Regions from separate parts of the Psychrobacillus sp. FSL H8-0484 genome, predicted to be linked through region 3. Evidence: riboswitches for the same ligand, from Rfam matches in the RefSeq annotation. Region 3 holds a riboswitch; each other region holds the start of a gene.
The links. Region 3 has a riboswitch for cobalamin ahead of MHH81_RS01115 (ribonucleoside-diphosphate reductase subunit alpha). Riboswitches for the same ligand answer to the same signal wherever they lie in the genome.

Region 1: another riboswitch for cobalamin. It lies ahead of MHH81_RS11195 (S-layer homology domain-containing protein); the one in region 3 lies ahead of MHH81_RS01115 (ribonucleoside-diphosphate reductase subunit alpha).
Region 2: another riboswitch for cobalamin. It lies ahead of MHH81_RS03080 (ABC transporter substrate-binding protein); the one in region 3 lies ahead of MHH81_RS01115 (ribonucleoside-diphosphate reductase subunit alpha).

Annotation. Positions count from the first base shown of each region.
Region 1 covers NZ_JBBOSZ010000001.1:2,307,321-2,317,820, forward strand. The annotation lists gene MHH81_RS11190 (S-layer homology domain-containing protein) at 1-818, opposite strand, end outside; gene MHH81_RS11195 (S-layer homology domain-containing protein) at 888-6,710, opposite strand; cobalamin riboswitch at 6,882-7,081, opposite strand; gene MHH81_RS11200 (hypothetical protein) at 7,109-7,261, opposite strand; gene MHH81_RS11205 (hypothetical protein) at 7,333-7,707, opposite strand; gene MHH81_RS11210 (CPBP family intramembrane glutamic endopeptidase) at 7,944-8,588, opposite strand; gene MHH81_RS11215 (hypothetical protein) at 8,724-9,149, shown strand; gene MHH81_RS11220 (hypothetical protein) at 9,586-10,347, opposite strand; partial or broken gene MHH81_RS21345 (S-layer homology domain-containing protein) at 10,393-10,497, opposite strand.
Region 2 covers NZ_JBBOSZ010000001.1:638,327-648,826, reverse strand. The annotation lists gene MHH81_RS03090 (adenosylcobinamide amidohydrolase) at 1-210, opposite strand, end outside; gene MHH81_RS03085 (FecCD family ABC transporter permease) at 212-1,195, opposite strand; gene MHH81_RS03080 (ABC transporter substrate-binding protein) at 1,200-2,168, opposite strand; cobalamin riboswitch at 2,297-2,438, opposite strand; gene argS (arginine--tRNA ligase) at 2,906-4,573, opposite strand; gene MHH81_RS03070 (DUF1934 domain-containing protein) at 4,574-4,993, opposite strand; gene speB (agmatinase) at 5,701-6,573, opposite strand; gene speE (spermidine synthase) at 6,578-7,411, opposite strand; gene MHH81_RS03055 (transglycosylase domain-containing protein) at 7,581-9,650, shown strand; gene MHH81_RS03050 (YwhD family protein) at 10,069-10,500, opposite strand, start outside.
Region 3 covers NZ_JBBOSZ010000001.1:205,249-215,748, reverse strand. The annotation lists gene MHH81_RS01125 (methyl-accepting chemotaxis protein) at 1-685, opposite strand, end outside; gene MHH81_RS01120 (ribonucleotide-diphosphate reductase subunit beta) at 1,041-2,078, opposite strand; gene MHH81_RS01115 (ribonucleoside-diphosphate reductase subunit alpha) at 2,092-4,317, opposite strand; cobalamin riboswitch at 4,475-4,652, opposite strand; gene MHH81_RS01110 (undecaprenyl-diphosphate phosphatase) at 4,922-5,749, opposite strand; gene MHH81_RS01105 (DedA family protein) at 5,759-6,361, opposite strand; gene MHH81_RS01100 (metallophosphoesterase) at 6,361-7,449, opposite strand; gene MHH81_RS01095 (lmo0954 family membrane protein) at 7,612-7,965, shown strand; gene MHH81_RS01090 (PspA/IM30 family protein) at 7,979-8,614, shown strand; gene liaF (cell wall-active antibiotics response protein LiaF) at 8,692-9,393, shown strand; gene MHH81_RS01080 (sensor histidine kinase) at 9,390-10,500, shown strand, end outside.

The sequences.
Region 1 (10,500 bases), 2.1 Mb from region 3:
AACGCGCCATCTTTTTCATTGTAAAAAGTCAAAAAGCTATTTAACACTTTAGTGAATCGAGCATCCTCTTTAGGGTCGATATTTAAGCTAGAAAGTGCTGTAATCACTTGCGCAACACTTTCAGAGTTTGTTGTTCCCCAGCTTTTATAACCACCATTAGCATCCTGTAATTTTTGCAATGTTACTAACGCTCGATCAATCGATTTTCTTACACTTGGTTGATCTTTATACGTAGAAAGTGCTTGAATTGCCATCGCTGTCATGTCAGGGTCTGCTTTCGTTGCTGATAAATCCCATCCACCATCAGCTAATTGCTTCGATAAAATATGATCAATTAATTTATCACGCGTTGTCGTTGCATTTTTCGGAAGCTCAAAGCCCCAGGTATCTAACGCAATTAATGCAAAATAAGCACCGTTCGGACCTTGCCAAACTACTTTATCGAAATCGCTTAATTTATCTACTAAATTGTAACCACCTACATTTGTTGGATCTTTCCCAATTGCAGTAAGCGCAATAATTAGGCGTGAATATTCGGTATATTTCCGATTGTGTAATTCACCTTTCACAGACTGAACATGCGTTATAACATTTTCATAATATTTTTCATAATAATCTTTCGGAACATTGTATTCGCCACGAACAAGTGCAATTATAAACCATTCATCCCCGTATTTAGGATTCAGCACTTGTTTTACCATATACTGTCCAGTTGTTTTATAAGCATCTAATGTAGAGATATTTTGTGCATAAACTGGAGCGTTGATAAGCAAAACGGCAAGTAGCGTCATAAGTAACATCGATAATTTTTTCTTCATTCAGACATCCTCCATTCTATAAAAAGTTACTAACCCAAAGGCAAAATGCATTTGGGTTAGTAAAGAAAATTACATCATGTCTGCAATATTTAACGTATGCTTTAAAATTTTAACTGTTTGCGCTCTCTTTAAAGAAGCTCCAGGATCAAATGAGCCATCTTGTTTACCAGTCATAATCTCAAGGCTGTTTAATAGCTCGATATAAGGCAAGTATTCAGCGCTAATTTTGCCAGCGTCCTTGAAGTTAGCTTCTCCAGTCACCTGCGCTTCTATATTTAAGTACTCCAGTATACGTGCCATAAATGCAGCTGCCTGCTGACGTGTAATTGGATCCTCTGGATTAAATGTTGAAGCAGTTGTTCCTTTCGTAATGCCAGCCTCGTATAGTGCTTGTACGTCATTTGCGTACCATTTACCAGCAGTATCACTAAATGGATTTTCACCTAAAATTTGTAGGCCAAGCGAGCGACTTAAGAGTGCAGCAAACTGTGCACGTGTAATCGGCTTATTTGGCTCAAACGTATCAGGTGTAACACCTTGAATTACGAGACGGTTTGCTAAAAATTCAATTTCGTCTTTATTTGCAAGCTTTTCGATGTCTTTGAATGTAAAATGCTTTTCAGTCACGATGAATGTGCCGCTTGTTTTTGTGAATAGTACAATTTCACCGTTGGCAATTTTATGTGGAACAGGCTTATATTTGCCCCCAACAAGCTGTAAAACAACAGTATTCGGTTTTACGTCATCAGCTGGTAGCGTAACTTTTAAATAGTCTTTATCTAGAGAAATTGGCTTTATTCGACCTTTAGCCGTTTCTATTCCAAAATTCGCAGTGAACTGTTTGCTCCCAGGCTCTGTAGTAACAGAGACAACTACTTTTTCACCTTTTGCAAGTGTAATGCCTTTAAATGAAGATGTAGGAACCTCTAGCTTGAAATTTTTTTCACTTTTAATAACAAGCTTTTGAATATTCTTATCAATAAATTGTTGAATTTTTTCAGCTGTTATGAATGCTTTGTCACTGCCTTCTTCAGTTGAAATCTCAACTACTGTGCTATCTTTATCTACTACTTTACAATCCTCTGTTTTTCCCTTTTTACACTCTGCATTTACTTCTCCACCAGGAGCTCCACCGTTTTCGATTCCGTCGACATAGCCACCGATATCTTTACCTAAATCAAGTGTATATAGCCACTCAACAAAATCACCAGGAGATAATGTGTAAAGTGCCGCAGAGTAAGAAGGGAAGTTGCCATTTACACGATACATCCAGCCACTTAAAGGACCGCGATCAAACTCATAAAGACCAGCGATGCCATCAATATAAGTACCATATTGAGTTTCACGGTAGCTTAGTGAGATACCATTTTCAGCTGTCACACGTTTTAATACGTCGAATACTGTTTCCCCTGGGTATAGCTCAACAGTTGTTGCTCTTAATGGAACTTCCGAAGATGAAATTCGAATTAAGAACTTTGTATCTCCATATGGGAGATTTCCACCTGGATTGTTGTTATCTCCGCCATTGCCTGGATTAGAAGGGTTATTTCCGCCATCACCTGGGTTAGATGGATTGTTCGACTTCGCATCAGAAGTATCATAAAGTGCTGTTTGACCGTTTAGCAAACGATGATAAGCAGCTAATGTATAACCAGCTTGCTCAGTTGCCATACCATTCGCTTTCGTTTCAGTTAGAACATGTTTAAAACCACCATCTTCTACACTATAATAAGTCATAATATTCCCGATAACTTTGTTAAAGCGCGGGTCTTTGTTCGCATCAAGACCTAAGCTAGCAAGTGCAGTGACAACTTGAGCTGCACTTTCAACGTTTTCTATACCCCATGTTTTATAGCCACCATTTTCTAATTGCAAAGCAGCTAAAGTAGTTAATGCATTATCAACAGCTTCTTTTACCTTTGGATTACTGTTGTAATATGGCGCTAACGATTGGATCGCCATTCCTGTCATATCAGGGTCTGCTTTAGTTCCTGATAGAGCCCAGCCTTTGTCGGCAAGTTGCTTATCTAAAATGAAATCAATTAGTTTTTCACGTGTAGTCGTTGCCGTTTCAGGTAATTCAAAGTCCCAAGTATCAAGAGCAATTAACGCGAAATAGGCACCATTTATGCCTTGCCAAACAACTTTATCGAAATCTGATAGTTTTTCAATTAAGTTGTAACCACCTACATTTGTCGGATCTTTGCCGATAGCAGTAAGGGCAATAATTAGTCTTGAATATTCAGTGTATTTTCTTTTATCTAGCTCACCGTCTTTAGAAACAACATAGTCAACAACATTATTATAATAAGTGTCATAATAGCCTGCGGGTACTTCGTAGCCACCACGAGCTAATGCAATAATCCACCATTCATTACCAAACTTAGGATCATGCAGTTTGTCTACCATGTATTTACCAACGGTATTATAAGCCTGTTGAGTTGGAGTATTTACATTAGGTTTTGTTCCTGGTTTTTTAGCTTTATTAAATGTATCTGTTGCCTGGTTTAGTGCTAAAACTTTCGCATTAATGCCTTCTTGTGTCGCCGTTTCATCAGCAATTAGTTGTTGAGCAGATACGATGACATTTGCGTACTCATCTAATTCAGCTTGAGTTACCCATTTTTCTGTAGGGTCTACATCTTTTCCGTCTTTACTTACTTTCACTGAAGCTTTGTTTTGTTCAGCTTTTTCAATCGCAGTTTGTAATTCTACTTTATCTGTAGGGCCGTCGATAATTGTGATCGTTGGGAAGATGCTATAGTATCCTTCTCTCCCTGATGCAGTAAAGTTAGGGTTTGCACCTACTGTTGGATCAATATTTCGGTGGTCACCAATCGGACTACCGAATGAGCTTACTCGAATATGACCGTTTCGTAAACTATATTCCCCATTATGTTCTGACGGAATTGTAAACGTAATACTATTCGCCTGTGTTGTCATATTATATTGTCTTGCATCACCTAAAACAAGAGTATTTTCAGGTCCAGCAAAGAATCTTAACTGCCCCTGGAAATTGTAAATTCCTGATAGCTTATTTGCTGGGAAAGAGAGGCCTTTTAAAGTAACATTTACTTTATCGCCAGGAACTATTTCTTTGTTCGGTGTTGTAAGATTTTCAATTATTACGTCAAGTGGACGTGCTGTCATCACATGATATTCAGATTTCCCATCTTTTTCAACCTTAACGATATTACGTCCTTCAGTTAATAAAATGGTGAAAGAGTCGTCGATATTTAATTTTGCATTTTCTGTTGAAAACGTACCATCACCATAAGAAACAGTACCTAAATCATGATTAATAATAGGACGTAGAACGCTTACTGAGCTTCCTGAACTTGGTTTGAATGTATAATATGCTCCTGGTTCTCCTTGAACATAATAAACACTATCAATATCAGCATCAAAAATACCGTTTTGAAGGTTCATAATCGCATTGCCTGTTTTACCTTCATTTGCTTTTCGATTGCGTTCTTTATTACTTTCAATACCTGTTGAAATGCCCATTTCACCTTGTCCAACAGTTACTACGAATAGACCAACATTTTCTGGCCAAATTGCACTAAATGCATCATTTGCATCTTTAATGTAAGTTGAACCGTTTACTTTCAAAGCATCATAAGTAACTTTTACAATCGCTGTACCATTTTTTAAAGCATTTACTGTCGCAGAGCTTCCTGGTTTTCCTGGCTCAATTTCCACTACATCATTTCCTGTAATAATTTCATAATGGAAATCAGGCTCAAAGAAGTAGTTGTTAATTCCTTCAATTAAAGCTTGCCAGCTACGTAAAGGGAGTAGTTTAAAGTTGTCACCTTGATTTAACTTCAAATGATTTTGTTCGTTAATATTTAAATAAATATTACCTTCAAGGTAAGTACCTTTATTTAGTATTGCTTGTGGTGATTGAATTTCGAGCTGTTCTTTTGTAATTTCTAGTGTTGCATTTTGTGCATTCGCTGTAAATGTACCTGTATTTGTCAGCTTACCTTCTTGGCTCACTCGGTAGTTATAACTTCCACCATTCACTAGTTTGAATGCGTATGTTTTTGTACCATTTTGGTTAATCTCTGCTTCACGCTTAGGTAATACTTCTTCAAATGAAATAAAGTGTTTAATTTTCTTTCCGACAAATAATTGTGCATCTTGCGGAACTGTGAACGTTATATTCCCTGAGAATGGAATTGCTGCACTTATCGCTTGAGCTGATGTTCCAATTGTTATGGTCCTACTATCGCTTAATGTAATAAATTCTGTGTGCTTAGCATCTGGTTCAAATGTATAGAAGAATGTTTTTCCTGCAAGAGCTAATACAGGAATCTGCCCTTGTTCAGTTACATCACCTAGCTTTAGTGATGTGTCGCTTGGCATATCCTGTCCAACTTTGACAGTGTAATCATTATCTACAGTCCAGCCTGTATTACTTGCTTTAAAATTAAGTTGGCGGAATTGAAATTCTTGATTTGCTTCAGTTGTAACTGTTAGCTGTCCACCACCAACACTTTTATTATTGCTATCAAAGCCTTCGTAGCGATAATTGCCTGTTGCTATTGTTGCTGTGTATACGTTATACGTTCCTTCTACACCAACGCCTATGCTTATTTCTTGTTCATTCGTATCATAAAGCTTTAATTTCACTGCTTTAGGTGCGACAGTGAATTTTATTTCGCTAGTAACAACAGTTTGTAAACCAGCACTTTTTGCTGCATTAAATACATCAGTGGCTTGATCGAGTGCTAAAACCTTTGCATCAATTTCGGTTTGAATTGCATTTTCATCCGCAATTAATTGTTGAGCCTCTACAATTACATTTGTATATGCCTCTAGCACTGCTTGAGATACCCAATAATCAGTAGGGTCTATATCTTGTCCATCTTCACTTACTTTCACGGAAGCTTTATTGAGCTCGGCTTGTTGAATAGCTGATTGCAAAGCTGTTGTATCAGCTTCAACAATTTCTTCATTATTTCCATTTAAGGCCGAATTTAATTGAGCGAGTGCTGCATCGACATTTGTTTGACTGCTCTCCATATTCGTGAGCTGTTCATATGCGTCATCATAAGCAGACTTTACATTTGCATTTGCTAAAATTTCGTCTTTATTTGGAGCACTATTAATTTTAGCAATTTTTGCTGTTAGTGCGTCTTTGTTAGCAACTTCAATATAAGGTTTAATGGGCTCTCCAGTCTCCCAATCATCGAAACCGAAACCAAGGTCACGACCATAACCATATACTGAAAATTGTAATCGAATAACATCTTCGTTTATGTTTTCATACTCACTCATTCCGAAACTCGGCAATTCGTGATTTACGGTATACATCCAACCGGACATATTTGTGTAGTCAAACTGTCCAAGCCAGTCACTATCAGCTTTCCCACGAATTGAAGGGTCATCTTTTGCTATTTCTGTTTGTATATATTGTGGAATATTAACGATGCTTTCACTATCTCTAATATTTGCTAAGTAGACAATGTTTTCGTCAGTTGAACCATTATTATAGTTACCACTTTCTAGTAATCTAGCAACAACTTGACCTACCATTTCACCATCATAAAAAGGAACTTGGATTGGTTCAATTGCGTATCCTTGGCCAATTGTAAACTTTTCAACAGAAATCGTCACATAGCCTGAAGGTTGGGCTTCGTTTAGTGTTGTAACATCGATTTCTGCACCATCACTCGTTATATTTGAGGAGAGTGCATTAGTCGATATTTGTGACGTATCCCAATTAGATTGAATACTATGTTCATCGAAGTTATTAGTATTAGAACTTGTATCTAATTCGTTTGGTTCGGATTCCTGCACTTCCGCAATTGCAGCAGGTGATAATAGCGAGAATGATAAAATAAATACAATCGCTATATTCAACCATTTGTTATAAGTATTCATTTGTTACCTCCTAAAATTTTTTCTAGTGAAATTACTTGCTTTAAACTCGTACGACAAAAAAGATGCTTCTCTTTTATGAAGAGAAGCATCTTAGGAAAACAGAAAAAAGGGCGCAAAACACAGTTTGCCCGTCCATCCATTTGCCGTAAGTTCTCCTAGCTTCCGAAGAGAGTTATACGATGAATATAGGCAGGTCTCCTGGCTCGTGTATCCCTAATCAGAACCTTCCCATCTACTAGAAGCATTTTTCTTCATTCGACAGTGGTATTACTCTGTGGTCATTTACACTTACAGTTGCGGAAACAGCTTCGGATTTGCACCGAATTCCCTATTAAGCTCTGTTAAAGAGCCCCTATATTCTGCAATTTTTATTCACTTATCTTACATTCTAGCATAATTTATACAACGTCACCATTATCTCCTGACCAAGAAAAAGTAAATACCTTTTTATCATCTTTAGCTGTTTCTTTTTCATCTTGCTGCGAACATCCAACAAGTGATAGAATAGCGATATCATCCCCTACTCTTGCTGATGAGCCGAATATTTCCATAAAAAAAGTATTTTTAACCTATACAGTTAAAAATACATCATAAATCTATACAAAATATTTCTCACAGCACCTCAATACAATTTCAGTTTTTTCAATTTAGAAAATTTCTTATCATAGTTGGCTCTTTCTGTTAAATGATGAATCCATTTAGTTGCCTTTTCTAATTCTTCATTTTCTAAATAACATTGAATAATAATTTTAAAGTCAGAACTATAAGGATATTGTTCTTCTTTGCATAAATTTAATGCCTTCTCAAAATATTCATTCGCTGTGTTTAATTCATTTAATTTACGATACATTAAACCTATATAAATCAATCCACTTCCCATTTCTAATTTTGAAAATGGCTGTTCCATTGCTTTTTCCATTATTTCAATGGCTTTTTTTCTAAACCCAAATATTTCATAACGAATCGCTTTACTCACATAGTTTTTATATTTGTTCATTGTTACTCACTTCCTAACATTACTGTCCGTGTTTTAACCTAAAGTAATTTATTTTCAATTATAACTAAGGTACCTTTATTAAACTAACTTGCGTCTTTATTTGGACAAGAAAAAAGAGCTTTCTAAACAGCACATAATCTTCAAGTAAAACACCCGTTAGCAGAATAAGAAAATCTGTAACTTATTCTTTAAGAATGGAATCGAAATGGGCAAATACATTATGCTCAAAGTCACTATCATAACAAAAATGATATTACAATAATGCTAAATAAATTTGCAATAAAATGCGATATAGCACTTATCCAAGCATTGTTTGTTTTATTAAATATCACACCATATAAAACACTATTTATAAAGATAAAGAAAATATCATAAGCGACTACAACAATATTCCCCTCCACAATGTGACCAAATGCAAATATTATGGATGTAAAAATTAAAGTAGGTATTATTGGTAGTGCTTTATTCAATTGCTTTTGGAAAAAAGCCCTCCACGCAATTTCTTCACCCAATGCTAAAATAGCAAGTTGAAAGACGAGAAATATTATCTTATCTAACGAAACAACAAACTCCATTCTTTCATAAAGATGTTCTATGTATTCGGGCAAAATTAATTTTGCCAACACAATACAAACAACATTTAAAATCAGCGGTAAAACAATCCAAAAATAAATTGTTTTGTCTTTCAGACTCGTTCCAATTGCCTTTGCGTTTAGTCCAGTGTCAGCAGAAACATTTTTTTCCAAATTTCTATTAATAAAGAAAAACGCAATACCGATAATAACAGATATCCCAGCAATACTAAATCCTAAAAAATTTGCAAATGAAACAGCGGTCATAACTATCATTGCAATTAAACATATTTTTTTTATATTAGCCAATTTTAACTTTCCTCCCCTATATCGTAGAAAATTTTTAAACTATAATACCCCGTTAGTAAAAGCACTCCTTGTGCTATAATTCTATTAAGTTGGCAATAATCCCTTTAATATTACTATTTTAGGGGGAAAATGGAATTGTTACTGTCAAAAGCATGGGCTTTGTTTGAAGCTTATAAGCGAATTGAAGGTTTTTCTTCGCAAACATTGAAGGCATACCAGTTACAGTCTTTGCTACTAATTGGTTATTTTAAAGATGTAGAGATGGATTTGCTGGATACAAATCAACTAAAGGAACATCTTGCTATATCCGGCAAGCATTTAAAACCAGCCAGACTTGCACATCGTATCCGCTTTATGAAATTGTTTTTTCGTTGGTCTCATGAAGAAGGCTACCTGAGTAAGAATCCAACTTCCAAAATTAAAGAGCCCAAGGTAGAGAGATTGAACACCTTCGTGAATCCTCTCATTCCTCAATGGAAATGGCGATTTTTGAAATTATGTTTTCTAAAGGGTGTCAAACTAGAGAAACAATCACCACAAATAGAATACGTATTGAAATGATAAAATTTAACTCTGATAGGAGCTCCGTGGAATACGATTCAAAAAGCAGCGGATACATTAAGACCAGGAGAGACGGTATATGTTAGGGTTGGTATTTATTCAGAATTTGTACATATTATAAATTCTGGCTCTAAAGAGAAAACGCTATATTATTCAAAGCGTTCCAGGGGAACATGCAATTATCGATAGGAATAATTTGGTAATAACAAGTGGAATCTTCAGTTGAAGAAATGGAATATATATGCCATGTTCGTTTGGGGAGCTAACGTGCCGATACTAAGATATTTAAATAAAAAATAAAATAAAGCATGACTTTTTTCTTTCTTTAGATTCACTTTAGTATGGCGAAGTTAATTTCTTATGTTAAGAAAAGTTTTCTAGAGATTAATTGATTATAAATAAATAGAAAAAGCACCCCTGAGGATGCTTTTATCAATTATTTTTTCAATATATGTTTTTTATCTCGTACATCTATAATCTCTAGTCCTTTATCTGTTACTATTATATCTTTTGCTTGAATGCTAGATAGTTGAGCTGTTTTCTTATCTAATAAACTGTATTTAAATACCCCTTTTTTATTGAAATAGTAGATGGTTGAATGCTCATACTCTACGGATTTATGATTTTGTGTATAAGGGAATGTACCGATTTTTCCACCAATATCCTCAAAAATGAATCGAGCACTAAATTTGGATTCTAATTTTAAATCTCCACCACTCAAATTGATGGAATAAAGAAATAAGGGATCATCTACATTGGGTACATCTTTATAGGTATGCTCAAAACCACGTGGTTCTTTTTCTACTGTATAGTAGATTCTGTCATTCCATACATACATGTTTCTTTCTCTTATATTATACGACATAAACGGAAGATTAATTTCTTCAAACTTTCCACCTTCTATCGTTGTCTTCATCAAACCAAATGAAGAAGGAATTTCAGTCATCATTCCGATAACTCTTTGATATGGGATATAGAGATCATTATTGTATAAAATAATCGGGAAATCTCTTCCAAGTCTCTCCTCAAAGTGGCCATCTACACGGTCAAAATTATTACTTGAAAGTAAGACAATTTCTTCATTTGTCTGTTGATTTATTTTGACTAGCTTGTCGTCTTTAGTCGTATACTTCCAACCGTCTCGGACAATTTCTGAACCGATTTCACCAACAAAGGATTTATTAGCTTTCACTTTCATCGAATCTTCCATTGCACGAGCTAAAAATGCGGAGAAATGTGCACGTGTAACTATATTAGAAGGTTTGAAAGAACCATCTGGATAACCACTTGCAACCCGATTTTTAGCAATGCTATTTATATCTGAATAGGCCCAATGTGCCGGAGATACATC
Region 2 (10,500 bases), 430 kb from region 3:
GGGAGAATAAGATTGGAGAGATTTCTCGTCGATCAGAACGTCTCCTGATTTCATCGGTAAAATTCCACTCATCACTTTCAGTAAAGTGGATTTCCCGCTTCCGTTAGGTCCTAGGATGCCTAGCATTTCTCCTTTTTCAACTTCGAAGGAGACGTTTTTAACGATTAGTTGGTGGTCGTAACCACCAGATAATTTTTTTATTTTCAACATATTAAACGCCTCCTTTTTTCCGTTGTCTAAAGAAAATAAATGCAAAAACTGGCGCACCAATAAATGCTGTTATGACACCAATTGGCAACTCGGTTGGCGAAATAATGGTGCGAGACACTAAATCACAAATGATTAATAACGCAGCTCCATTAATGAAGCTTAACGGTAACACATGTCTGTTATCTGAACCAAATAAAAGCCTTGTCATATGCGGAACGACAAGTCCCACAAATCCTATTGTTCCAGACACAGCAACCGCCGTTCCCGTTAGCATCGATCCTCCGATTAGTATCATCATTTTTCGCTTTTTCACATCGACTCCTAAATGCTTTGCACGCTCTTCTCCAAATAGCATCGCATTTAATTCTCTTCTGTTCCATGCTAATAAAGCCGAGCCAATCACAACAAATGGTAAAGCCATTTGCACAAAATCCCACCCACGCATCGATACACTACCAAGCAGCCAACCAATAATTTGGCGAAGCTCTTCCCCAGTTAGTGCAATCATCAAGGAAATAACCGAACCTAAAAAGGAACTAACAATAATCCCAGTTAAAATAATGGTCTCCATCTTCATGGAACGGTCGACCAGTTTAGCAAATGTAATAACAAGGAGCATCGTAAGGAATGCACCAATCATACTAAAAACAGGTAATGTGTATATTCCTAAAAAGGGTACCGAAATACCGAAAAAGAGCGTAGCCACGGCACCTACTGAGGCACCGGACGACACTCCTAACGTATAAGGATCTGCAAGCGGGTTTTTTAATAAACCTTGAAACGCGGCACCTGCAATGGCTAGTGAGGCACCAACTAGCCCTGCAAGTACAACCCGTGGCATACGAATTTTCCAAACTATATTGGTCGCGATTTCATCTGCTCCCGTATTCCATAATGTGCTGATCGGTACCTGTACGGATCCGACCGATACACCGAGCCAAATTGCTACTAATAGAGCAGCAATCGACAGGATGTAGCCGATCATGACTTTACTCACCAAATGCCTCTGGATAAATTGCTTTTGCTACTTCTTCTAATCCTTCTGCAAGACGTGGACCTGTACGACTTGTTAAGTTTTCATCTACTTGAACAACTGCATCATTTTTCACAGCAGAAATAGAAGCGAATCCATCACGAGCTTTTACGCTCTCTACAATTCCAGGTACATAGCTATACATAACAATAATCACATCAGGATTGCGGCTTACGATTTCTTCTGGCTCAATTTTGAACCAACCTTCTTGATCTGCTGCAATATTTTCAGCATTCACCATATCTAAAATCTCTTGCATAAATGTTCCTTTACCAGGTGTGTAAATTTCAGGAACATCCGATGTTTCTACGAATACTGTTTTCTTCGTTTCTACTTTTGCAACTTTCTCTTTTACTTCTTCTACTTTTGCTTTCATATCTTCTACAATTTTTTGTGCTTCTGCTAATTTACCAGTAGCACGACCAATTTCTTCGATGGTTGTATAAGTTTCATTGAAATCTACTGCATTTTTTACAACGAAAACTTTCACACCAGCGTCACGGATTTGTTGTAATCCTGCTTCGCCCATTCCAAGGCTTGACTCATGTGCGAATACGATGTCTGGATTCATGGATACGATTTTCTCAACATTGAATTCCATACCGCCAATTTTCTCTTTTTCAAGTGCTTCTTCTGGATAGTTATCGTAATCATTTACACCAACAATTTCTTCATTTAATCCAAGTGCAAACAAAATTTCTGTATTGCTTGGCATCATTGAAACGATTGTTTTTGGTGCTTCTTCTAATGTAATATCATTGCCAACTGCATCTGTGATTGTGATCGGGAATTCTGTTTCTTCTACCGCAGTTTCTACTTGTGGACTTTCAGTGTTTTCAACAGGTTTTGCTTCTTCTTGTCCACATCCTACTAATAGTAAAACTGCTAATGCGGATGCCATCCATAATTGCCATATTTTCTTCATTTGTCATTCCTCCTAAGTTTTTGCAACAAAAAATCTCCCATCCATAGAATGAGAGATAGATATAGGTATAAATCTGCGAGGAAAAAATGGCCAAGCCGATCTACACCAAACCTATCCTCGTAGGCAGTGGGTGTAATTTCATAAAGGCAGGTTTTCTGACTCATGATACAACCGTATCATTTACAGTGGCGGGACCGCGCTGGACTTTAACCAGCTTCCCTTTTAACTCTAGTAATCCGTAACTTGAGCACCTCTATGCAATAAAATATGTATTGTGCAATGCACTTATTATACCTTAAATTAAATGGTTGTCGACAGAGGTTTTCATATTATTTGACCGATAATTAATACTATTCTACCAAATTCCGATGTTATTCGACCGATTCACATCTATGCTATGGAGAAACTTTTTTATTGTAAGCCATCATCGAGAAAAAAAGGGGCTGTCCCTAAAGTCATATAGTGACTTAGAGATGGTCCCTTTTCCAATGTATTGGTTTCCGTTCCAGACGGACGCTTTCCGCGGGCATGGCTTCAGTCTCCTCGTCGCTTTCACTCCTGCGGGGCCTTCAGCTCACGCTATTCCCGCTGGAGTCGCCGTCTTCCACTACATTCAATTGCCTACAAAAAATAGTAGTTTTATAAAAAGTATAAAAAAACAGGTGTAGAAAAAGACTCGTTTTTCTACACCTGCTTCAATTTATGAGCTTATTAGACAGCCCCTTTAATACTACAAATTACATTTTCTCTGGAGCATTTACACCAATCAAACGAAGTGCGTTTGCAATTGTTTGACGAGCAGATGTTACTAATGCAAGACGCGCTTCTGATAGAGCTACGTTTTCTGCATCTAAAACTTTATCCGCATTATAGAAGCTATGGAATGTTGCAGCTAATTCTTGAATATAAGTTGCTACACGGTGAGGTGCACGAAGTTTTGCAGCATCTGCCACGACTTGTGGGAAATCACCGATTTTTTTCAATAAGTCTAATTCTTTTTCACTCTGTAATAATTCAAGTGAATCCGTTGAAGCTTTCAACTCTTGTGTTTCAGCAGAACGTAGAATTGAGCAAATACGTGCATGGGCATATTGGGCATAATACACAGGGTTTTCATTTGACTGAGAAACTGCTAAATCTAAATCAAAGTCCATATGTGAATCGCCCGAACGCATACCGAAGAAATAACGAACTGCATCCAGTCCAACTTCCTCTACAAGCTCGCGCATCGTAACAGCTTTCCCTGTACGTTTACTCATTTTCATTTTTTCGCCGTCTTTATACAATTGAACCATTTGAATAACGGAAACTTCTAATTTCTCACGCTCGTATCCAAGTGCTTCAATAGCAGCTTTCATACGTGGAATATACCCGTGGTGATCCGCTCCCCAAATATTGATCAGTTGATCGAAGCCACGAACTAATTTATCTTCATGGTACGCAATGTCTGGCAATAAATACGTGAATGATCCATCACTTTTAATCAAAACACGGTCTTTGTCATCGCCAAAAGTAGTAGAACGGAACCATGTAGCTCCCTCTTCTTCAAAGATATGACCATTCGCACGTAATTTATTTAATGCTACCTCGATTTTACCATCTTCGTATAATGAAGTTTCAGAAAACCAGTTATCAAAGCCAACACGGAAATCCGCTAAGTCTTTTTGTAGCTTAGCAAGCTCAACTTTTAACCCATGTGCACGGAATGCTTTGTAACGCTCTTCATCCGACATATGAACAAATTTATCGCCATGCTCTTTTACAAGATTTGCTGCGATATCGATAATATCTTGCCCACGGTAACCATCTTCTGGCATTTCTTTTTCTAAACCTAATGCTTCAAAATAGCGTACTTCAATCGAAACAGCTAAATTGTGGATTTGATTACCAGCATCATTAATATAATATTCACGAGCTACGTCGTATCCAGCAAAGTCCAAGACGTTACATAATGAATCCCCAACAGATGCCCCGCGCGCATGCCCTAAATGTAAATCACCAGTTGGATTGGCAGAAACAAACTCTACTTGAATTTTTTCTCCAGCTCCTGAGTTCGTACGTCCGTATTTTTCTTCTTCTGTTAGTACAGCTTTAATTACTTCTTGTAAATAATCTTTACGAACGGTAATATTCATAAACCCAGGTCCTGCGATGTCAATTTTCTCCATCATTGTTCCTGACATATCAAGGTTTGCTACAATTGCTTCCGCGATTTGACGAGGATTTTTTCTCGCAAGCTTAGTCAGCTGCATCGCAATATTAGTTGCATAGTCACCGTTTGCTTTATCTTTTGGTGTTTCTAAATGGATAGATGGAATTTGCTCTTCTGTTACAAGTTCCGCCTTTAAAATAGCTTGTTGTAAAGCTGTTTTAATCGATTGTTGTACTTTTTCTACTGCGTTCATTTACTTCGCCTCCGTATAAATTAGTTCTAATGTATATGTACCAGCAACTTCTTCGTTTATAAGCAATTCGTATTCCACTTGAAAATGGCCATCTTCGAATTGCAGTTGCGTTGTATTTGTTGTAATCATCATTGTGCCATATCCCGTGTCATAGCTTCCTGTTTGAAGCTCACCTAGTTGAAATGGCAAACGCATTTTCACTCCACCACTGCGTAAGATTAAAGCGGAATTATTATCTAACTTTACGGTTGTTCGAACTGCCTTTTCATTTTGCATTTCTTCATAAACTAAATAAGGCTGCTCTCCTTTTAAAGTTAGAACACCTGTCGTTTGCATATCAAATGATTCTTTTGCAATGTCTGGATGTTTTATTGTTGATAATAAACGAACATTGACTGATTTCTTTAGTGGTTGAGACATTGACTTCACCCTTTAGAGCATTTTCATAGTTAATTTACGTCATTAAAAAATAATCGTTAATAATAAACGATTAATAAGCACTTTTTTTATGGTGCATGAATATATAACAATTTTTCACCGTTTTTTACTATAACCTTCACATTATATCTTAAAGTTTGCTTATGTGACAACTAATCAAAAAGGAATCTATTATAACATTACAATCCTCCCCCAGTAAATGGATGAACAAAACGATTTTACTCAATAAAGAGCTGACTTCACACTAGATAATTATTCTGACAATAGTTTGGTTTTTTATAATTTGGAATTATTATACATTATTAGTTAAAATACGTCTTAATGAGACTATTTTTATGCTAACAGAGACCATTTCAATCCTAACCGCAACCATTTTTCGACAAGCGAGACCAATTTCGCCATAACCGAGACCAAATTTCACATTAATAAGTTTACTTGAAGTGAGATACCTTGGTTTTAAGAGGAATTTAGTGCATACGAGAGGAATCGGCAGCTATCCGAGAGCATTTAGCGTCTATTCGAGAGCGGCCGGCACTACAAATCCAATTGATAATCCTAATGAAAGCCAGGTTCTTTTGCTATGGAACCTGGCTTTCTCATATCGGATTTCCTTACGTTAAATCATCATTTTCTGACTGGAGCCTGAAAAACAAAAAAAACGTAATGCCCATTTAAGGACATCACGCTTATTATTTAACCCAACCAAGTATCATTTCTCTAAGTAATTTACTAGCTGTATTAGCAGTCTGTTCAGATGAATCATAAATTGGTGCAACTTCTACTAAGTCAAAGCCTACAACGTTTACTCCCGAGTTTGCGATTGCATGGATAGAAGCTAGTAGTTCACGGCTTGTAATACCGCCACAGTCTACTGTTCCAGTTCCAGGTGCATGCGCAGGATCTAACACGTCGATGTCGATTGTGACATAAACTGGTCGACCTGCTAGAGTTGGAAGCACTTCTTTCAAAGGCTCCAATACTTCAAATTTGGCAATTTGCATACCGTTTTCTTTTGCCCAGTCAAACTCTTCTTTCATTCCAGAACGAATTCCGAATGAATAGACGTTTTTCGGACCAATGTATTCGGCAATTTTACGAATCGGAGTGGAGTGAGAAAGCGGCTCTCCTTCGTATTCCACGCGTAAATCCGTATGCGCATCCATATGAATAATCGCAAGATCTTTATAGTTGTCTGCCACTGTTTTCATAACAGGCCAAGACACTAAGTGTTCGCCACCCATACCAACAGGAATTTTCCCATCTTGCATTAATTGACGAATAAAATCTGCAATTAAATCCAAACTTTTTGATGCATTACCAAAAGGAAGCGGAATATCACCAGCATCAAAATAGTTCACATCATCTAGCTCGCGGTCTAAATACGGGCTATATTCCTCTAAACCAATCGATACTTCACGAATTCGCTGCGGGCCAAAGCGTGAACCTGGACGATAGCTTACTGTCCAGTCCATTGGCATACCGTAAATCACCGCTTGTGCTTCTTCGTAATTTTGCTTACTTTTAATAAATACATTTCCTGAATAAGCTTCATCAAATCTCATCGGCTTATTCTCCTGCTAAGTCTTTCACAAATTTCGGTAATACGAATGCCGCTTTGTGAAGCTCTTTTGTATAATATTTTGTTTCAATATCAAAGAATTGCTCGTCCGGAACTTGAAGTGGATCGTATTTTTTCGAACCAATCGTGAAGCACCAAAGTCCACTTGGATACGTTGGGATATTTGCCAAGTACATATTTGTAATTGGGAAAATTTCTTTTACGTCCTTTTGTACTTGTCGGATTAAATCTGCTTTGAACCAAGGGTTGTCCGATTGTGCAACGAAGATACCATCTTCTTTTAATGCTTTTGAAATTCCAGCATAGAAACCTTTTGTAAATAAATTCACAGCTGGTCCAACTGGTTCAGTAGAGTCTACCATGATTACATCGTATTCGTTTTCTGACTGTGCGATATGCATGAAGCCGTCGCCAACTTGAACGTCCACACGTGGGTTTTCTAACTCACATGCAATTTCTGGTAAATAAATCTTCGAATACTCGATAACTTTTCCATCTATGTCAACAAGTGTTGCTTTTTTCACTTTTGGATGCTTCATAATCTCACGAATTACTCCACCGTCTCCTCCTCCAACAACTAAAACGTTCTCAGGATTTGGATGTGTAAATAAAGGAACGTGCGCAACCATTTCATGGTACACAAACTCATCTTTTTGTGACGTCATTACCATTCCGTCTAAAAAGAGCATATTCCCCCACTCTTCTGTTTCTGCCATTTCTAACAGTTGAAAATCCGTTTGCTCTGTATGAAGTGTACGTTTTACCTTCATTGTGATGCCAAAATTCTCGGTTTGTTTTTCCGTAAACCAAAACCCAGCCATGTATCTATCTCCCTTACCAATATGATTTAAGTGTAATGTATCAAAAAATTAAATACAAAGAAAGTATAGAGGTTTTTGACGAAAGTGCAATAGTTTTTTCTTTTTCCGTTTAATTTGAATCTATTGTTCTCATACTAATGAAAACATCAATTAGAACTGGGGAGATATTATGAGGCGCGCACAATACAAAAAAAAAACCACACGATCCAAACGTATAAAAAGGTTTTTTCTACTAAGTATTGTTGCTAGCTGTGCCTTTTTTAGTGCGTTTGTAACGCTTCGCATATATGCACAAATCGTTGGTGCGCCTATTATACAGGTACCCATCTCCTCTGTATTTTTAGATAATCAAGGGAATGTCATCGGTGACCGATTTGAGGAGCAGCGACGCTATTGGGTATCTCTAGACGAAATCTCACCATTCATACCGCAGGCCACAATTGCAGTAGAAGACCAGGAATTTTATGAACATCATGGATTTGATTACACCCGAATCGCTTCTGCACTTTTAAAGGATGTAAAAGCAGGAAAAAAAGTAGAAGGTGCAAGTACAATTACACAACAATACGCTCGGAATCTATTTTTAACACATGACAAGACTTGGGCTCGAAAATTAAATGAAGCATTGTACGCTTACCGGTTAGAAATTTTTTATGAAAAGGAGGAATTACTAGAAGGATATTTAAATACAGTTTACTTCGGACACGGAATGTACGGAGTCGAAGCTGCAAGTAGGTTTTATTTCGGTAAGAGCGCGAAATCTCTGACTCTAGCAGAATCAGCATTATTAATGGGAATTCCTAAAGGACCTACTCATTATTCTCCATTAGTAAATGAAGAAAAAGCGAAAAATCGTCAACAATTAATTTTGGCATTAATGAACAATCAACAATTTATAACCGACGAGCAGAAGGAACGTGCAATAGAGGAAAATTACGTATTAAAAACGGAAGATTCTGTCGTAACGAAAAAAACAGCTCCATATTTTTTAGAAGAGGTATGGAAAGAAGCATCGCAAATCATTAAAGAAAAAGGTCATCGAATTGAAGAAGGTGGTTGGACAATTACCACTACTTTAAATAAAAAGCATCAGCAAGCTGCAGAAGAAACCATTCAAAAATGGATGCCAGAAGGAGAGCTACAAATTGGTTTTATCAGTATGGAACCGAGAACGGGCTATGTGACAGCAATGGTTGGTGGTAGAGATTTCTCAGCAAGTCCATTTAATCGTGTGACTCAGGCAAAAAGGCAGCCAGGATCCATCATAAAACCATTGTTATATGGCGCAGCACTGGAAAATGGATTCTCCCCCCTTACGTATTTGAAAAGCGAACGAACTATTTTCACTTATGATAATGGACGGAGAGAATATGAACCGAAAAATGTAAACGGAGAATTTGCTGAAAATCCGATCTCGATGGCACAAGCTCTTGCAATTTCGGATAATATTTATGCAGTCAAAACATTAGAACATATTGGATACAAACCGTTTCAACAACTCATTGAACGATTTGACATTAAAATGAATATTGATGATACACCTGCGACAGCACTTGGCACATCAGAAGTTTCCCTTTTCGAAATGACAAAAGCATACAATTCGATTTCTGCAAAAGGAATTCAGAAAAAACCAACTTATATTACGAAAATTACAGATAATGAAGGCAATACCTTATACGATGTGTCGAAAGAAAAAGTGAAAGATAAAGTGGTAATGCAGGAACAAGATGCCTTTTTGTTGTCTCATTTGCTTACAGGCATGTTTGATCCAATTTTCAATGACTATTCCCCTGCAACTGGAATTAGTATTCGTGCCAAACAAACACGACCATATGCTGCAAAATCTGGGACTACTATTTCCGATCAATATTTAATTGGATTCTCTCCTCAGCTGACTGCAGGTGTTTGGAACGGGTATGACCAAGGAAAACAAGTAAGTGATGCGGAAGCAAAGCAAGTGACGAAGCAAGTATGGATTGAATTTATGGAATCTGTTCATCGAGGTTTGCCTGTAGAACCATTTATTGCCCCACCTGGCGTTCGTGGAGTCATTGTCGATATTAAAACAGGTGGAATAGCTACCTCTGCTTGCGAAAAACAGCGTCTAGTATATTTAAAAGAAAAAGATGTCCCTACAAAACTGTGCACAGATCCAAGCTTAAAGCAGCACACATTTGAAGAAAGCGATCCCGAAGAAGATAATTGGTCCATTTTCCCGTTCTCGTTCTTTGGAGAATAAATATTGGAAGAATGCGCTTTTGGCCGCAGTAAATCTCTCCATTTACATTCCAATAAATGGCTGAATGAGACCGAATTGGCGTCAACCGAGACTAATTCCTTGGAAACCGAGACCAATTCGTCTGAAAGCAAGACCAATTCCCTTCTAACCGAGACCAAATTCAAAAATCAATTTTTGCCACAATATAAAAAGCTTTCTAGTACCTAAATTAGGTAATAGAAAGCTTTTTCTTAGTGTCGCGTTCTGCAAAAAGTATGCAATTATTGGATTGGGTTGTCGCAATTCTTCCACATTCTCTACTTACTTGTTTGACTAAGTGTCCTAGCATTACTGTGAAGTAAGCTTTAAGTAAATTGTACTTTCTTTTAAAGATTAATTCAACCACTTAAACAGACTATATTGAGTTATGGCTATTTTTTTATTTAGCATTCAAGTCATTATGTAGCTTCTCGTCGCTTCTAGCCCACATTTCTCGATTATGAGATTGCAGAAATTCACTTAAAATATTTTTAGAACGTTCGTCCATAAAATCAACTAAAATTTGACGCTTCATTGATTTGTCCATTCGATTTACATGATCCGCAAGAATTTTAAAGCCTCGACGTTTTTCTCGATTTACGACCATTTCACAAGCGGTAACGCCCGCATAGTAAGGACCATCTGCCTTGTGGTCAATTGTCACCCAAACGAGCCAATAAGGTTTTCCACCTTCTGAATCTTCTCGGTTCGTAGTAAATTTAATGCCACGCTCTGTATCACTTCTTGCATGCATCGCACCAATCTCTACTTTTGCAATACCTTCTTCTATATCAATAATGACTGGAGACACGTTCTCTAGAGATAAAGCTCC
Region 3 (10,500 bases):
TTCCGGCATATCCACCTTCTGGCTTAATAGAGTTTACCAAATCTGTTAGAAAATCAATAGACAAGTCAGCAGTTAGCACTCCAAAAAATGTTCCAGATGAACTAAATAGTGGAACTGATATTGTTGTCATGGAAACCGTTTTTCCATTTACTTCATAATCATATGGTTCCGTAAGTACTGCTCTACCTTCTTTTTTGGGAATCCAGTACCAATCTCCATTTTCAGCGTCTTCATATCCTTCTAAAGAAGTTGTCGAAATCTCATTCCCATCTTTTGATAAGTAAGGCACAAAATGTTTACTGCTATCGATGAGATTCGAAGGAATGGTTGACTCTATTTTCGCTGAACCATTTTCTAGGATTGCTGCTACTCCTAGTAAATCCTCATTTTCAGCCAAATTTGTTTCAAGTATACTTAATACTTCTGCAGCTGATAATTCTCCATTCGACTGCATTGTTTCAAATATTCGTTTCGTTGTTTGTAATGTATCATTCGTTTTCTTAAAGCGATCGCTCATCTTTTGAGCAGAAAACTGTGCATTTTGAAGTGTGGAAGTCTCCGAATCTTCTATACTTTTATTGTACAAAATCACACTTGTTGTTACGGTGTAAGCAAGAAATAAAATGAAAAATAGCCCAATAATTAACCCTGATAACTTCCATGCAATACTTTTTGATCTTTTCACTACAAAAACACCCCTTTTTTCCTATCACCTTTATAATAATGCATAATAATTAGTCCTACAATAATAAAATATTTTTAATTATTAGGATGAGGAAAGTAGCATAAGCTGCCCTTAAAGTGCAATATGCCAAAAGGCAATTCCAGCGGACTTTGGATCAAACATTGGCATTACTTATCGTGGGATTTTTAGAGGAGCTTGCGCAGGAGCAAGGGAAGCGGCTTGATGCTTGCCCCCTGAAAAGCGTCCGCCTACAGTGGAAATCAACCTGTTCATGACATAAAAATTTATATATTTTCTTATTCATAAAAAAAGCGTCTGAAAGTCGAGATTGACTTACAGACGCTTCTTATATTATTTATAAATCATCAAATCCATTATCTTGCACGTTCACTTTTACGTATTGGCGAGATTTTTGTTCAAAAAAGTCGGTTTTTCCTAGGTCTACTTCTTCGTAGGCTTTGATCCATTTCAATGGATTTTTTCGGTATTCTGGGAATGGTCGGTCATAGCCTAGTTGGTTGCATCGCACATTTGCGTAAAAATAAATATAAGCTTCGACATCTTCCACGTCTAGACCATCTATCTTCTCCCCGATCACTTCGCGTGCCCAGTCAACTTCGAGCTGTGCTGCTTCACGGAAAATTGCTTCTACTTCCCTTGCTCGCTCTGGTGTATCCAATTCAGGATATTCCTCTAATATCTCCTTGTAAATCTTCACAAATAAATCGACATGCAGCTGTTCATCACGGTTTATATAGTTAATCATCGTACTCGTGCCAACCATTTTTTGATGTCTGGCAAGATGATAGAAAAATGCAAAGCCAGAATAGAAAAATAGTCCTTCTAAAATCACATCATATACAATCGATCGAAGCAAGCTATTCACATTAGGATTTTCTGCGAATTCCTCATATCCTTTTAAAACAAAATCATTTCTTTTTTGAAGTACTGGATCTGTTCTCCAAAAGCCAAATACACGATCCTGCTCATCTTTTGATACTAAGCTAGACAATACATAGGAATACGAATGATTATGAATAACTTCTTGCTGCGCTAAAATAATCATGAGTGCGTTTAAACTGGAATCTGTTAAGAAGTCCGCTACCTTACCAGCGAAATCCGTTTGCACACTGTCTAAAAGAGCCAGTAACCCAATAATTTTTAAGAAAGCTTCTCTTTCTGCATCTATTAATCCTGGAAACTGCTTAACATCGTTGCTCATATTAATCTCAAAAGGAGTCCAAAAATTTCCTAGCATCTTTTTGTATTTAGGATATGCCCAACTGAATCGTACATCATCCCAGTTTAGAATATTAGAACTTTGACCATTTACAATCCCGGTTGAGCGGTTTGGCGCTTCTTTATCCATTAATTTTCTTCTTTCTAATTGCATGTTAGGTTCCTCCTTAGCTTGAACAAGAATCACAATCGATTAATTCTACGGAAGTAGAACGAACGTAATATGTCGTTTTCAATCCACTGTTCCAAGCGTCTAAATGTAAGTCTAGTAATTCTTTTGCCTTAATTGTATTTTGGACGTATAAGTTTAGTGACACACCTTGGTCGATATGGCGTTGACGTGCGGCATTTTGCTTTAATGTCCAATGTTGATCTATAAAGTACGCAGATTTGTAAAACCATGTCGTTTCCGAATTTAGATCCGGTACTGTCACAGGAATTTTATAATCCTTCTTCTCTTCCGAGTACGACTTTTGGAAAATCGGATCTATGCTCGCCGTGCTTCCTGCTAAAATCGACGTAGATGAGTTTGGTGCAACAGCCATTAAGTAGCCGTTACGGATGCCATTTTCCGCGACTTCCTTACTTAATTCATTCCATGCTTCGCTTTCGTATTGACGTTTTTCAAAATACGATCCTGTTTGCCAGTCCGACCCTTCGAATAAAGGATATGCCCCTTTTTCTTTTGCAAGCTCTACGGAAGCTTGAATTGTTAAGAAAGCGACCTTTTCATATAGTTTATCTGCAAACTCCACTGCTTCATCGGACTCCCAGCGGATGCTATTTAGTGCAAGTAAATGATGCCAACCAAAAGTACCAAGGCCAATTCCACGATATCTTGCATTCGTGCGATCCGCTTGTGGAATCGGAATCATATTCAAATCAATCACATTGTCGAGCATGCGCACTTGGATTTTAATTAAGCGCTCCAAAACATCCGCTGGAACTGCTCGTCCAAGGTTAATGGAAGATAAGTTACAAACAACAAAATCCCCTGCTTTCCGACGAGTCACAATAACATCATCTTCTAATTGAATGGATTCAAACGAAGTAGCACTCTGGTTTTGGAATATTTCTGTACATAGATTACTGCTGTACACCATACCGGCATGCTTATTTGGATTACTACGATTTACCTCATCGCGGTAAAACATATAAGGCACACCTGTTTCGAGTTGAGAACGCATAATTCGTTTCATCAAGTCAATCGCTGGAACTGTTTCACGAGATAAACGACTATCATTTACACATTCCTCGTATTTTTCTCGGAATGAACCTTCTCCACGTTTCTCATCGTAGAAATCTTCTAGAGAATAGCCTTTTAACTGACGAACTTCATGTGGATCAAATAAATGCCACTCATCACGAGCATCTACTTTTTCCATGAATAAATCCGGCAAGCACACACCCGTGAAAATGTCGTGCGCACGAAGACGCTCATCCCCGTTATTTAAGCGTAAATCTAGAAATGTGAAAATATCTTTGTGCCAAACATCTAGGTAAACTGCAATTGCCCCTTGACGCTGACCTAGCTGATCTACACTCACTGCAGTGTTGTTTAATTGTTTGATCCAAGGAAGGACCCCGCTTGATGCGCCGACAAATCCACGAATAGAAGAACCACGACTACGCACTTTCCCCATGTATACACCAATTCCGCCACCAAATTTAGAAAGCGTCGCTACGTCTGTATTGCTATCGTAAATCCCTTGAAGACTGTCATCAACTGTGTCAATAAAACAACTAGATAGCTGTCCGTGAGGCTTCCCTGCATTAGAAAGTGTTGGTGTTGCAACAGTCATATATAAATTACTCATTGCCCAATATGCTTCTTTTATCTTGCCAAGACGATTTTTTTTCTCATCTTTCATAAGTGTCATTGCAATAATCAACCAGCGTTCTTGCGGAAGCTCGACGATCGATTTATCAAAGTCCTTTGCTACATAACGATCAAGTAACGTTTTTAATCCGATATATGTAAATAAAAAATCTCGTTGCGGCACAATAAGTTCTGCTAACAGTTGCAGTTCTTCTTGGGAATAAGATTCTGCAAGACGTTTGTCGTATAGACCTTTTGCCACTAATGCTTGTACATTGCTTGCAAACTTACTGTATACTGCGTCTGGCGTTGTGTTTCTATGTATTGCTACTTTTTCATATACATCAGCTAAATGAATGCGAGCGGCGACGAATGTCCAATATGTTTCTTGTTCATCTAAAAAGCTTAGTGCCTCGAGTGACATGGACTTGGACCACGCAGACGTTGTACCTTCTGGGAATTTCTTCATCCATCTTTCATGAGTTTTTAGAAGAGGTGCTATATTTTCTTCTCCAAACTCTTTTATTAATTGATGTAATACTTCTTGTTTTTCTGTATTCGTAACAGTTGTCATTTCTTATTCCTCCTTGTTTTTAAAACAGCAAAAAAGCGATGCCTCTTAGCCTCTTCGGCTGAGTCATCGCTCACGTTTAAAAAGTAGGAAACAACAGACACATCAATGGTTCGAGATAGAGTCTTCGCCCCCACCTCTCAACCCCCGAAGAAAGTGTTGCTTCACCGATGAAGAGGCAGGTCTACTGGCTCGTGCTTCGTTCTTCTGTTGGCCTTCCCACGATTGCTCGCAGTGGCTATTTCAACAGTCGTCCACACTTACAGTTGCGGGGACAGCTTCGGCTTTAACCGAATTCCCTTTTAAACCATAAAGGTACCTATTCATCGTTCACATACTATATATTGTGTTCACTTCATTTATACAATCTAACATATTGTGTTTATACTTGTATAGAGGGAAAAAAGAACTGTGTCTCTGAAAAGCAGTTCTCCCAACTGAATACGTCCGGATAAATATTTTTCTGACCGGATAGAAAAATTTATGACCGTATAGTTTCATTTCTGACCGGATAATATTTTTTATGACCGTTCAACCTTATTAATCATCCGATTCACCCGAAAATGTAAAAAGCAGACATCCTACTAAAATGTCTGCCCATACTTCCTTACATAAACACAATAACCGCTAACACAGCCGCTAAAATAAGACGATAGATTGCAAATGGCGTTAACTTAATACGTTCAACAAGTTTTAAGAAGAATTTAATAGAAATTAGTGCGAACACAAATGCACTTAAAAATCCTACAATATAAAAGCCCAGGTCATCCATATTAATTTGTTCCCAGTTTTTCAGAACTGAAACAAGACTTGCTCCAGCCATAATTGGTACAGCCATAATAAATGTAAAGTCTGCAGCTGTCTTATGACTCATTCCAAACAAGACACCACCAGAAATCGTTGCTCCTGAACGGGAGAAACCTGGCCATAATGATAGACATTGAACAAGACCTACTTTAAATGCTTGCGCATATGTAATTTGGTCAAGCGTAACAATCTTCGGTTTTTTAGGTCCAAATTTATCCGCAACAATCATCAAAATAGCACCTGCAACAAGACTGAAAATTACGGTTTCCACTCCAAATAAATGATCATCAATAAAGTCTTTAAAAGCAAATCCGAGAATAGTCGCTGGTAACATACCAACAATCACATGTAGCAAATTGAACTGCTTGCTCGATTGTTCACTTTCTATTTTATACAATCCTACTAAACTAAATAATCGTTTCCACATAACTACAACTACAGCTAAAATCGAACCTAGCTGTACAACAATTTTAAATGTATTAGCCGAGTACATCCCTAAAAACTCTTCTGTTTTCAGCCACATATCATCGACAATAATCATATGTCCTGTGGATGAAACAGGGGCAAACTCTGTCATACCTTCAACAAAACCTAATATAAGTGCTTTTAACAATTCTAGAATTTCCATAAGATCTCCTTAGTCACGTTTTTTAAAATACCAAACAAGAAATGCAACACCAACTATTGCTAAAATAATATACACTATGTTGGAGTAGATATCCATATACCCTACGATTTCATTCCAGTTATCACCGACAGCTGCTCCAACGGAAACTAACACTGTATTCCAAATTAATGTTCCTAACGTTGTAAACCATAGGAATAACCAGAATTTCATATTCGACATCCCTGCAGGAATCGATATTAAACTTCTTACTAGTGGCACTAGTCTTCCGAAAAATACAGCCCAAACACCGTACTTGTCAAACCACGCATCCGCTTTATGAATATCTTTAATCGACAATCGTAAAAACTTGCCGTACTTTTTCACAATTTTCTCCAAACGTTCTACATCCAAAAGTGTGCCTATCCAATATAAAATAGCTGCTCCAACAACAGACCCTGACGTAGAAGCAATGATAATACCTAGCTTTGTCATCGTTGTTGTTGTCGTCATAAATCCTCCAAGGGTTAAGATCACCTCTGAAGGAATTGGCGGGAAAATATTTTCTGCCAATATTAATAAAAATACACCAAGATAACCAAACTGATTCATCCAGTCTGTAATCCATGCTTCCATTATGCTTTCACATCCTCTAACTTAATATTTACCACCCACAACTCTGATTGGCTGCCTAATCGAATAGGTGGACCCCAAAACCCAAATCCTGATGATACAATCGCGTGCAAACTTCCCTTTTGTTTATATCCATAATCAAGTTCAAATATTTTTCGTGTGAAAATATGATTCGGCCACATTTGACCTCGATGAGTATGACCAGAAACGTGAAAATCTACTCCTTCTTTTTCAGGAATTAGTAAATTCGAAGGCGTATGATCCATGACAAACCATGGTAAATTGCGCTTTTCTGGCGCTAATCCCGAAAGTTGCTTTCTTTTTTTATTCGTCAAATCTTCACGACCTGTCAAATACAACGAATCTGCCAGTAAAATGGTTTCATCTAACAACATATGTACATTGGATGCTTCCATTTCTTCTACTAATAGAGGAATCTTTTTACCATAGTATTCATGATTTCCAAGGACCCCATATACACCATACGTGGAATCTAGTTGTTTCATCACTTCGGACATGCCGTTTTTCACAAACCAGATTGGATCATCATCTACCAAATCACCGACTAACAATATCAAATCTGGATGTTCTTCATTTGCTTTTTTTACAAAACGTTTTAAATGCGCCTTATTGGATAATAAACCAAGATGGAAATCAGAAGCAACTACTACTTTTAGTTTATCCAGCTTTGCATCCTTTTTCGTCATCTTTATGGATAGATCTCGAACAACTGGTGTAAAGGCGTTGTAAGTTCCAATCATCAAAATAAACAAAAATACAGCCAAGATCATCCAGCCAATCCATCTTAACTGACTTGGGAAAATCCACGTCACTATGGTCCCTATCGGAAAAAGAATAATTCCATACTGCATAATAATCATCCAGTAGGATCCTATTATATTAAATAATCGGAGCCGGTGGTCAATTCTCGCAATTAATATTGCATATCCAATTAAACCCCATACAACACCGAAGAACCATTTATTCACAGGTATGAATGTTTCTAACCATGCATGGACACTCCACCCAAAATAAAACACAATAGCCGAGTATACAAGGATTACTAATAAAATGGCTCCGAATCTTTTCATTTTAAGTCTCCATTTTTTGTATTTTTTATTTAGTATAACAGATTTTTAATGGGCTAATCCCTTCTACGTCTCTGGACCTAGAGAAATATCATGTTTAAGCCCGTTTGGATATGTTAACGGAATTGATAAGCTATATATACAAACGAGAGGAGGAACAAACATATGAAAAAATTTGGTTTAGTTTTACTTGGGTTTATCGCTGGGATTGTGGCACTAGTTAACTTAGGTCCACTTTTAGGGCTCGCGGTATCGGCGTTGATCGTCTTTGCAGGGGTGCATTTTTACTTAAAAAGTGAATCTACCTTTTTAAAAATCTTTTGGGCGAGTGTTGGAATCATTGGATTACTTTCCGCTGTTGCCAACATACCAGGATTCGTTGGAATATTAGCCATCGTAGGTGTGTATTACGTTGTGAAGACATGGAAAAAAGAAGATGTTAGCTTTTCATCATCCATTGTGAAATCGGATGACCCATTTGTAAACTTTGAAAAACAATGGAACGAGCTTTATAAATAAGGAGGAAACGGATATGTCATTATTAAAAAGATTAAAATACTCAATAGAAGCAGACTTGCACAAGCTTTTTGATAAAAAAGAAGAAAAAAATCCAATCACGATGCTCAATCAATACATTCGCGAAGCAGAAAAACAAACAGAGCAAACAGGTAAATGGTTAGAACGCCAAGGGAAATTAAAACAAGAACTTGAAAAAGAGCTAGCCGAAACATTACAAATGGTTGAAAAACGTCAGCATCAAGTAGAACTTGCAACCGCTAGCGGTGAAGAAGATTTAATCCTTTTTGCACAAGCAGAAGTGAATGCGTATAACGAACGAGCAAGTGTTTTACAAAATAGCATTCACCAAACGATGGAGGAGCTTTTCGGCTTAGAACGTAAATACGAAGAAATGAAGCATAAAGTAAAAGATATGAAAGTACGTCAATTACAATTGATGGGAAAAGAAAATGTAACACGTGCACATCATCAAATGGACAAAATACTGCAACCTGAGCAAAAGCAAAAAAACTTTGGTACATTTCAAGAGATGGAACAATACATCGATCGCCTTGGACAAAAAATTGAAAAAGAGCATGAAGTAACTTCTATGGAACAAAGATTAGAAATGTTAGAAAAAAACGAACAACCGAAGTCTGAAATTGTGTAAACTAATAAGTATAGTCGGGAGAAGGTACTCGCCTTCTCTTTCAATATTCTTAATGCGAAGAAGGAGGATTACTTCATATGAAAGAAAACCAAACAAACAAGTTAGCCTTCATTCTTATTTGCTTTGTTTTCCTTATGTTTATAGAAGCAACCGTTTTTGGTAATGGCAATATAGTATTAGTTCTTCTTGGCATCGGGATGATGTACTTTAGTTTGCGCAAACAAAGACGTTTTTTATTTTGGACTGGTTTTATTTTGCTCCTTATCGCTATTTTTTCTATGTGGAGCTTACGTCTATTTTTAATAGCAATTATGCTGTACGCCCTTCATAAGCTTTGGAAAAATGAGCCTATCTCTCAGGTGATTAGACCATTTGGGGCTGTTTATGAAGAAACACCAAATAGTATTATTCAAAATAAGTTATTTTCTGCACAAACGACTCCGTTTCAAGCGTATGAATGGCAAGATATTCACGTACAAAGCTTTTATGGCGAGTTTGTAATTGATGTGACAGAAACCGTTTTGCCAAAAGGTACATCGCTTATTTCTATCCGTCAGTCCCTTGGAAAAGTAGTCATTTATGTCCCATATGAAATTCCTGTCAGACTCCATTATGCAACAATTTTAGGAGAAGCGAATATTTTAGGTCGAGGAATTCAACGTTTATGGAATCAATCTGTCTTATTAAAGGATGGCTATTTAGAGGATGTAAACTATGCTTCAGAGCTAGTAATTTCCGTTTCTACATGGATTGGAGATATCGAGGTGATTCGTAAATGAAGATATTCCTAGGGCAAGGTTTCTCGATTTTTATTATTTTATTAACACTTGCAACCTTACTGTTGTACGCCATTTGGGGATGGCCAAACGAGGAAGCATGGTGGTTATTACTTGAAATGAAATATGCACAAATTCCTTTTGGTGCATGGGTCATTATTGTATTGGCATTTATAAGTTTTAGCTTTTCCTCAAATACACTACAGAAGGTTCGCGATCAGGAAAAGAAAATTGAAAAAAGTTTAAGACCTTTGCTAGATGCAGAAACATTCGTACCAAACAAAAAAAAATATACGTATTCGAAGCGAATGCATGTCACTGCCAATCAATTAGAGCAACTCATTTTGACCCAACGAAAAACATTGCAACGAATTACGAACGAAAAAGCGGAAGCTCAAGATAAAATTATACAAGAAAGAATTGTCCAAGAGCGTCAACGATTAGCAAGAGAGCTTCATGATTCCGTTTCACAACAATTATTTGCAGCATCTATGCTCCTTTCCACGATGGTTGAAATCGAAGTAGCCCAAAACGGAGAAGCTCCGAAAACCTTAATGCAAACAGAAAAAATTGTTCAGCAGGCACAGCTTGAAATGCGCGCATTGCTCCTCCACCTACGACCAGCAGCCCTGCACGATAAGACACTAAAAGAAGGTCTAGAAGAATTACTAGTAGAACTACAAGAAAAGGTCTTTTTCACAATCCGTTACCGATTAGAGGAAGTTTCTCTGTCGAAGGGCGCCGAGGATCATTTATTCCGCATCGCACAGGAAACGTTGTCGAATACGTTGCGTCATTCTAAAGCTACAGAGGTGGATTTATTATTTGTAGAACGTGATGGCTTAGCCATCTTCCGTGTGCAAGATAATGGCGTTGGATTTGAAATGGGCGAAGGAAAAAATGGCTCCTATGGCATTCAAAGTGTACGGGAAAGAGCAGTTGAAATTGGTGCTATCTGTAAAGTAGTATCTGTCCCTTCGCAAGGAACAATCGTCGAAGTGAAGCTGCCGATCGAGAAAGAGCTTGTTCAGCCACTTAGCGTTGAAAAGCAATCACTATCCGTAGTGCAGAAAGCAATTACCGAGGAGGAAGCTACTGAGTCACCAAAGT